DNA from 2 places in the Nonomuraea sp. NPDC048881 genome. Region 1 is predicted to be linked to the other one. Evidence: predicted binding sites of a transcription regulator. Region 1 holds the regulator's gene; the other holds the start of a gene.
What was found. Region 1 encodes HrcA, which represses chaperone genes, less so after heat shock. Its sites were predicted from a motif close to TTGGCACTCTCNNNNNGAGAGTGCCAA; they were not measured.

Region 1 (4,604 bases):
CTCGACCTGGGCGGTGGAGGCGAGCTCGGCCACCTGCGGCAGGTGGAACCGGCGCGCCTGCTTGCCGGCCTCGCGGGCCGTGGCACGCCAGCGGCCCACCGCCTTGGCGATCTTGTCGCCCTTCCACTGCGTGATGCTGCGCGAGGCGGCCCAGGGGACGATCACGTCGACCCCCACCTCGGTCATCATCTCGACGGCCAGCTCGCCCCTGTCACCCTTGGGCAGCCCCTGGACGACCACCAGCCGCCGCGCGGGCGGCTCGACGGTGTAGCGGGCGAGCACGTCGAGCGCGAGTGCGTCCTTGAACACCTCGCGCACCACGCACTCGGCGACGTCGCCCGCGCCGTTGGTCAGGTCGACCCGCTCGCCGGCGCGCAGGCGCCGCACGGAGGCCGCGTGCCGCCCCTCAGGGCCGTCGAGCGTGAGCTCGGCGCCGTTGAGGTCCTCGGCGAGGAACACGGGGACGGTCACGGGTGATCGTCACCTGCCGTTGAAGGCGTCACGCAGGCGGGAGAAAAAACCCTGCTGCCCCGGGGCGAACTTTCCCGGCGGCCGCTCCTCGCCGCGCAGCCTGGACAGCTCGCGCAGCAGGTCCTCCTGCGTCTGGTCGAGCCGCATCGGGGTCTCGACGTTGACATGGATGAGCAGGTCGCCCCTGCCGGACTCGTTGAGCCGCTGCACGCCGCGCCCGTACATGGTGATGACCTGGCCGGACTGGGTGCCGGGGCGCACGTCGATCTCCTCGGAGCCGTCGAGCGTCTCGACGGCGAGGATGGTGCCGAGCGCGGCGGCCGTCATCGGGATCTGGACCGTGCAGTGGAGGTCGTCGCCGCGCCGCTCGAAGATCTCGTGCGCGCGTTCGACGATCTCCAGGAACAGGTCTCCGGGCGGGCCGCCGCCGGGGCCGACCTCGCCCTCGCCGGCGAGCTGGATGTGGGTGCCGTCCTCGACGCCCGCGGGGATGCGGACCTTGATCGTACGGCGGGTGCGCACCCGGCCGTCGCCCGAGCACTCCTGGCAGGGGTGGCGGATGATGCTGCCGAAGCCGCCGCACTGGGGGCACGGCCGCGAGGTCATGACCTGGCCCAGGAACGAACGGGTGACCTGGGAGATCTCGCCGCGCCCGTTGCACATGTCACAGGTGTCGGGGTGGGTGCCGGGGGCCGCGCCGGCGCCGTGGCACACCTCGCACAGCACGGCGGTGTCCACGACCAGCTCGCGGGTGGTGCCGAACGCCGTCTCGCGCAGGTCGAGCTCGACCCGGATGGTGGCGTTGCGGCCCCTCCTGGCGCGCGAGCGCGGCCCGCGGGTGCCGCCCGCGGTGCCGAAGAAGGCGTCCATGATGTCGCTGAAGGGGAAGCCCGCGCCGAAGCCGCCGGCGCCCGCGCCCGCACCCGCGCCGCCGCCGAAGGGGTCGCCGCCCAGGTCGTACATCTGGCGCTTGTTCGGATCGGACAGCACCTCGTAGGCCTGCGTGATCTCCTTGAACCGCTCCTGGGTCTCAGGATCGGGGTTCACGTCGGGGTGCAGCTCGCGGGCGAGGCGGCGGTAGGCCTTCTTGATCTCGTCCTGACTGGCGTCACGGCGCACCCCGAGGGTGGCGTAGTAGTCGCTGTTTGCCACTTATCGACCTCTTAAGATGCAGCCAGGATCTGGCTGACGTAGCGTGCCACCGCGCGTACGGCGCCCATCGTCACGGGGTAGTCCATCCTGGTGGGACCCAGCACGCCGAGCCGGGCCAGTTGGTTGTCGCCAGAACCGTATCCGGTTGCGACGATGGACGTGCCGCGAAGGTAGGGGTTTTCCGAGCCGATGCGCACGGTGAGCGCGGACGGGGTGTCTGTGGATGTCTCGCCGAGCAACCGCATGAGCACGACCTGCTCCTCCAGCGCCTCCAGCACGTCGCGCAGGCCGGTGGCGAAGTCGGCGCCCGCGAGATTGGCCGCGCCGGCGAACACGATCTTCTCGTCATGGCGTTCGACGAGGGTTTCGAGCAGCACCGACAGGATCGTGGCCACGGCGGGCCGGTCCTCGGCGGGCAGCCGCTCGGGCAGGTCGGCGACCAGCTCGGGGACGTTGCTCAGCCCGCAGCCGTCGAGGCAGGAGTTGAGCACCGCGCGCAGATGGGCGATGCGGTCGTCCTCCACCACCTCGGGCAGCTCGATCACGCGCTGCTCGACGCGCCCGGTATTGGTGATCAGCACGAGCATGACCCGCCGCTCGTTGAGCGGGACCAGCTCGACGTGCCTGACCGTGGAACGGGTCAGCGTCGGGTACTGCACGACCGCGACCTGCCTGGTGAGCTGCGCGAGCAGCCGCACGGTGCGGAAGACCACGTCGTCGAGGTCGACCGCGCCGGCGAGGAAGGTCTCGATCGCCCGCCGCTCGGCCCCCGACAGGGGCTTGACCTGCGAGAGCCGGTCGACGAACAGGCGGTAGCCCTTGTCCGTCGGCACGCGGCCCGCGCTGGTGTGCGGCTGGGTGATGTACCCGTCCTCCTCCAGAGCGGCCATGTCGTTCCTGACCGTTGCCGGGGAGACCTTGAGGTTGTGGCGCTCCGCCAGCGCCTTGGAGCCCACCGGTTCGTTGGTGGACACGTAGTCTTCGACAATGGCGCGGAGCACCGCCAGCTTCCGTTCGTCGAGCACGTGCTCACCTCCTGCCTCTGCCTAACAGGGAAACGACAGGTCTAGCACTCCGTGTTCCCGAGTGCCAAGTGTACGGCTCTCGCCCACAAGGTGCGATAACACCAGGTCCCATCCTGTTGCTAGCGACTTACAAGCGACAGGCCTCACACTTGCCGCATGACCGACAATTCCCAGCCCCCGCAGTACGGACCGCCCCAGGGGCAGGGTCCCTACTACGGTCAGCCGAACCAGTACGCCCAGCCCCCGTACCAGCCCCAGCAGCACGGCCAGCCGCCCTACCAGCAGCAACAGCCGCCCGCCCAGTACGGCCCCCCACCCCAGTACGGCCAGCAGAACCAGTACGGCCAGCAGAACCAGTACGCCCACCCCGACCAGTACGGCCCCCACAACCAGTACGGCGGCCAGCCGCAGTTCCCGGCCAGGATCGACGGCAAGGCGATCAAGCCCCGCCTGTGGTGGATCGCCGTCGTGTGGGCCGTGGCCGTCGTGCTCGGCGTCGTGGGCGTGGTCGTGTTCGCCGGCGGCGTGCTGAGCAGCGTCTCGGACATGGCCCCGACGAGCACGTTCGCGTCGGGCGAAAGCGTGAAGGTCGCGATCGACCCCGCCAAGCGCCCGGCCGTCTACATCGCCACCGACACGCGGGTCAACTACCAGTGCGAGATCTCCGGCGGCCCGGCCCAGGCCAGGCTGGTCAAGGTCTCCGGCACCCAGACGCTCAGCGCCGGCGGCACCACCTGGCAGGAGATCCTCGCCGTCAACGCCCCCGCCAAGGGCGACTACCAGCTGACCTGCGCCACGCAGGAGGAGTCGTCAGCCCGCTTCGGCGTGGGCCGTGACGTGCTCTCCGCGGCGGGCGGCCTGTTCGGCGGGGTGGCGGCGCTGTTCCTGTTCCCCGGCGCCGGTCTGCTCATCGGCATCATCGGCACCGTCGTCGTCCTCGTACGGCGCAGCGGCGCGCGTAAGCGCCTTGCGGTCAGCGGGTGATTTGCTACGGTCCCCGTGTGTACGAGGGCGATGTGCTGGCGGGCAATTGGCGGCGGCCGGGCAAGGGCAAGATCCCGAAGGTGCCCGCCGAACTCGACCTGGTCGTGGAGGACGCCGACAGCGGCTTCTGCGGCGCCGTGGTGGCCTGCGACAAGGAGGCCGTCACCCTGGAGGACCGGTTCGGCAAACGCCGCCTGTTCCCGCTGGCGCCGGCCGCGTTCCTGCTGGAGGGCAGGCCCGTGACGCTGGTGCGCCCGGCGGCCGCGGCCCCGGCGGGGCCCAGGCGCAGCGCGTCCGGGTCCATCGCCGTGGAGGGGCTGCGGGCCCGGGTCGCCAAGGAGAGCCGGATCTACGTCGAGGGCGTGCACGACGCCGCGCTCGTGGAGAAGATCTGGGGCCACGACCTGCGGGTCGAGGGTGTCGTGGTCGAGTACCTGGAGGGCGTCGACGACCTGCCCGCCATCGTGGCCGAGTTCGCCCCCGAGCCGGGCCGCAGGCTGGGCGTGCTGGTCGACCATCTGGTGCCGGGGTCGAAGGAGAGCCGGATCGCGGCCCGGATCACCTCGCCGCACGTGCTCGTCGTGGGTCATCCGTACATCGACATCTGGCAGGCGGTCAAACCGTCCGTGCTGCGCATCCCGAGCTGGCCCGACGTGCCGCGCGGGGTGCCGTGGAAGGAGGGCGTGCTCGCCGCACTGGGCTGGCGCATGGAGCCCGCGGACGCCTGGCGGCGCATTCTGGGCGCCGTCTCGTCCTACGCCGACCTGGAGCCGGAGCTGCTCGGCCGGGTCGAGGAACTGATCGACTTCGTTACGGAGGCATCATGAGCCAGGCCCCGCCACCCCCCGACGACTCCACCCCGGACGTCCCGCCCTCTGACGTCCCGCCTTACGACGTGCCGCCTTCTGACGTGCCCCGCGACCAGGGCTCGGGCCCCCAGCTCGGCTACGGGCAGCAGCCGGGTTCCCAGCC
Region 2 (4,604 bases), on a different contig from region 1:
ATGGCGGACTGGCCGCCTGCCTGAAGAAGGGTGGTGTGGTTGGAATGGTCCACCGAAAGGCTCCTTCGCTCGCCGACGGTCTGCCGCGCAGCGGTGGGATAGGTCCGGTTTGCAGATGAAAGGGCGAGTACGCGGGTTACCGCATAAGGGGGAGAACTCCCGCCCGTCCACCTTAGCCTTTCGATCAAGGTCAGGCGGCGTCGAAGTGAAAGATCGTATTTAGCGGAAGAATGACCGCTTTGGAGTGTTCAGGCAGGTGGAAGGGGGTTGCAGATGATAACTGAAGGCTTATCGAGAATGCGGGTCAGGATAATGACGACCGAGTTCTCGCCGGAAAGGCGGAGATCGGCGCGCAGGCGTTCGATGTCGATCGCCGACGCGCGTTTCTTGATGGTGACATTTCCGATCCGCCGTTCGCGGAGAGCCGCGCGGAGTTTTTTCAGCGAGAACGGCATGACCTCGTCCACCTCGTACCCGGAGGCCCAGGGGGTGTGGCTGGGCTCGTCGGCGGTGATGTAGGCGATCATGGGGTCGGGCAGGCGTCCGCCGATCAGCTCGGCCACCTCGCCGACGAGGTGGGCCCGGATCGCGGCGCCGTCGGGCTCGTAGACGTAGCGGCCCATCGGGCCGACGGCGGCCTGGACGCCGGTGGCGGTCAGCGTGTGCCCGCCGGGCAGCAGGGTGGCGCGCCGGGCCGAGCCGACCTGGGGGCCGGTCCAGAGGGTGGCCTCCTTGACCTCGCCCTTGTAGGAGACCCATTCGGCCTCCGCGCCCTCGGGGATGAACTCGTACGGGATGCCGGGGGCGACCTTGAGGCAGGCCCGCGGCGCCCGTGCGACCAGGTCGAGCACGACCGGCCAGGGCGGCGAGTAGGCCATGGGGTCGAACGTCCGGCCCTTGCCGCTGCGCCGGGCCGGGTCGGCGAACAGCACGTCGTACTCCTCGGGCCGGACCTGCGCCGCGTCGCCCACGCGCACCCGCACCCGGCCGGCCAGCCCGAGCGCGTCGGCGTTGGCGCTCGCCACGGCGACGGTCAGCGGGTCGAGGTCGACGGCGTCGACCTCGCAGCCGGCGCGGGCGAGCGCCAGGAGGTCGCCGCCGACCCCGCAGCAGGCGTCGATCACCCGTCCGGCGCCCATGCGCCGGGCGCGGTGGTCGGCGACCTCCCGGCGGGTGGACTGCTCCAGGCCGTGCGGGGTGAAGTACATGACCGCGGCGTCCGCGCCGAACTTCGCCGCGGCGCGCTCGCGCAGCGCCGCCTGCGTCAGCGCGGCGGAGGTGAGCGCCGCGTCGTAGGTGCGGCGCAGCCTGGTCGCCGCCGCGACCGGATCGGTCCCGGCCAGCTCCGCGGCCTCGGCGAGCGCCCGCTGCCCGCGCGGGGTCAGCAGCTCGCCGAAGGCGTCGAGATCCATGTACGCACTCCGCTCACAACTCGGGATCGCTCACAGGGAGGTGTCGCCCAGGGAGACCAGCAGGCTGCGCAGCAGCCCGGCCAGGGCCTCGCGCTCGCCCTCGGACAGCCCGGCGAGCAGCCGCTCCTCGTTGGCGGCGTGCAGGACGAGCATCTCGTCGGCGACCCGCCTGCCCTCGTCGGTGAGGGCGACCAGCGTCATGCGCCGGTTGTGCGGCGCCGGCCAGCGGTGGACCAGGCCGCGCCGGACCAGGTGGTCCATCCGGTTGGTGAGCGCGCCGGGGCTGACCATGGCCGAGCTGGACAGGTCCTTCATGCACATCGTGGCGTCGGCGCCGCTGCGCAGCAGCGTGGCCAGCATGTCGAACTCCCACGCCTCCAGCCCGTGCTCGGCCAGGAAGTCCTTCACGCCGCGCTCCAGCAGGCGCGAGGCGCGTGAGATCCGGCCGATCACGCCCATCGGGGACACGTCGACGTCGGGCCGTGTCCGCGCCCACTGTCCGAGAATCACGTCCACCGCGTCATCCACAGGGCTCACCCTACCAAAGCTTCGACGTTGAAATGTTCGGCGTCGTGCGGTACTGTCCACGTCGAAATGTTCAACGTAGAAATTTTCGAGGTAGGTTCATCATGAAGGTGCTGGTGCTGGGCGCGACGGGGTACATCGGCGGCGCGGTGGTCGAGCGGCTGGCCGAGCAGGGGCACGAGGTGGCCGTTCTGGTGCGGCCCGCCGCCGACGGCTCCCGGCGGGTGCCGGGCGTGGCGGACGAGCGTCACGGAGACCTGGCCGACGTCGCGGGGCTGGCCGCCGCGATCACCCCGGACATCGACGCCATCGTGGTCGCCGCCCAGCTCGGCGGCGACAAGGAGGCCGACCTGGCCGCGATCGGCGTGCTCGCCGCGTCGGGCCGGAAGGTGGTCTTCACCAGCGGTGTGTGGGTGCTGGGCGCCACCGTCGACGGGCACGAGGACAGCCCGGCCGACCCGATTCAGCTCGTGGCGTACCGGCACGAGATCGAGCAGCTGGTCATCGACGGCGGCGGCTCGGTGATCCGGCCCGGCGTCGTCCACGGGCGCGGCGGCGGCATCCCCGCCATGATGCGCGCGCAGGCCGCCGAGCGCGGCGCCGGGGTCTACGTCACCGCCGGCGGCGAGCCGCACACCTGGACGTTCGTGCACGTCGACGACCTGGCCGAGCTCGTCGTGGCTGTCCTGGAGAGGGGCGGCGCCCGCGTCTACCACGGCATCAGCGAGGAGGCCGTGCCGGTCGCCGAGGTGGCCGAGGCGGCGGCCCGGTCCGCCGGCGTCAAGCCGCAGGCAGAGCCCTGGCCGCAGGCCGAGGCGGCCCAGGTGCTGGGGGCGGGCTTCGCCGAGGCCCTGGCGCTCGGCCAGCGCATCAGCGCGACACGCACGCGCGCCGAACTCGGCTGGAACCCCTCCCGGCCCGGCGTCGTCGCCGATCTGACCGAGGGTTCCTACGTCTGATCGCTCTGAGCAGACGCGTTCGTGTTGACTGTCAAGGCCCTCTTGCATATGTTTCCTGTTGGCACTCTCACCTTGAGAGTGCCAACGTGCGACGAGGCAGGTCTGACACCCGCGACGGCAGGCCCCGCTGGTCGCCTCTTCTAGATCATTCAAATCTGAAGGGGAGGTCCGATCGTGACGACCGCCACCAAGGTTCCCGTTAAGCCGCTCGGCGACCGCATCGTGGTTCAGCCGCTTGAGGCAGAGCAGACCACCGCTTCCGGTCTGGTCATCCCGGACACCGCCAAGGAGAAGCCGCAGGAGGGCAAGGTCCTCGCGGTGGGCCCCGGCAACTGGGATGAGGACGGCGACAAGCGTATTCCGCTCGACGTCTCCGAGGGCGACGTCGTCCTCTACAGCAAGTACGGCGGCACCGAGGTCAAGTACGGCGGCGAGGAGTACCTCGTGCTCTCCGCCCGCGACGTTCTCGCGATCATCGAGAAGTAAGCCGGTTGTGTCGAGCCCCGGGCGCTCTTGAGGGCCCGGGGCTTTCGACGCCAGGAGAGGACTTTCAGCATGGCGAAGATCCTGCAGTTCGACGAGGACGCCCGTCGCGCGCTTGAGCGCGGTGTCAACGCCCTCGCGGACGCCGTGAAGGTAACCCTCGGCCCGCGTGGCCGTAACGTCGTCATCGACAAGAAGTTCGGTGCGCCGACGATCACGAACGACGGTGTGACCATCGCTCGTGAGATCGAGCTGGAGGAGCGCTACGAGAACCTCGGCGCCCAGCTCGCCAAGGAAGTTGCCACCAAGACCAACGACATCGCGGGCGACGGCACCACCACCGCCACCGTGCTGGCCCAGGCCATGGTCCGCGAGGGCCTGCGCAACGTGGCCGCCGGCGCCTCGCCGCTGTCGCTCAAGCGTGGCATCGACAAGGCCGCCAAGGAGATCAGCGACCGGCTGCTGGCCAGCGCGCGCGAGGTGGGCGACAAGAAGGAGATCGCCAACGTCGCCACCATCTCCGCCCAGGACGCCAAGATCGGCGAGCTGATCGCCGAGGCGTTCGACAAGGTGGGCAAGGACGGTGTCCTCACCGTCGAAGAGTCCAACGCCATGGGCATGGAGCTCGAGTTCACCGAGGGCATGCAGTTCGACAAGGGCTACCTGTCGGCCTACATGGTGACCGACCCCGAGCGCATGGAGTCCGTCCTGGAGGACGCGTACATCCTGCTCACCCAGGGCAAGATCTCCTCCATCGCCGACTTCCTGCCGCTGCTGGAGAAGGTCGCCCAGACCAAGAAGCCGCTGCTCGTGGTCGCCGAGGACGTCGAGGGCGAGGCCCTGGCCGTCCTGGTCACCAACAAGATCCGCGGTACCTTCACCTCCGTGGCCGTCAAGGCCCCGGGCTTCGGTGACCGCCGCAAGGCGATGCTCCAGGACATGGCCATCCTCACCGGCGGCCAGGTCGTCAGCGAAGAGGTCGGCCTCAAGCTGGAGCACGTCGGCCTCGAGGTGCTCGGCACGGCCCGCCGCGTCGTCGTCACCAAGGACGCCACGACCATCGTCGACGGCGCCGGCGACCAGCAGGCGATCGAGGACCGCGTCAAGGAGATCAAGATTGCCATCGAGCAGTCCGACTCCGACTGGGACCGCGAGAAGCTGCAGGAGCGTCTGGCCAAGCTCGCCGGCGGTGTGTGCGTGCTGCGCGTCGGCGCCGCCACCGAGG

Region 2: groES (co-chaperone GroES) is a predicted target of HrcA. The motif match lies at 2,955-2,981, and genes of this name have one in related genera.

Annotation. Positions count from the first base shown of each region.
Region 1 is NZ_JBEZGC010000007.1:136,116-140,719, reverse strand. Features, by position in the region: gene AB0C33_RS25555 (16S rRNA (uracil(1498)-N(3))-methyltransferase) at 1-471, opposite strand, end outside; gene dnaJ (molecular chaperone DnaJ) at 481-1,623, opposite strand; gene hrcA (heat-inducible transcriptional repressor HrcA) at 1,635-2,648, opposite strand; gene AB0C33_RS25540 (hypothetical protein) at 2,805-3,632, shown strand; gene AB0C33_RS25535 (DUF3097 domain-containing protein) at 3,650-4,459, shown strand; gene AB0C33_RS25530 (DUF4870 domain-containing protein) at 4,456-4,604, shown strand, end outside.
Region 2 is NZ_JBEZGC010000001.1:54,264-58,867, forward strand. Features, by position in the region: gene AB0C33_RS00330 (class I SAM-dependent methyltransferase) at 249-1,412, opposite strand; gene AB0C33_RS00335 (MarR family transcriptional regulator) at 1,443-1,940, opposite strand; gene AB0C33_RS00340 (NAD-dependent epimerase/dehydratase family protein) at 2,042-2,896, shown strand; gene groES (co-chaperone GroES) at 3,068-3,382, shown strand; gene groL (chaperonin GroEL) at 3,452-4,604, shown strand, end outside.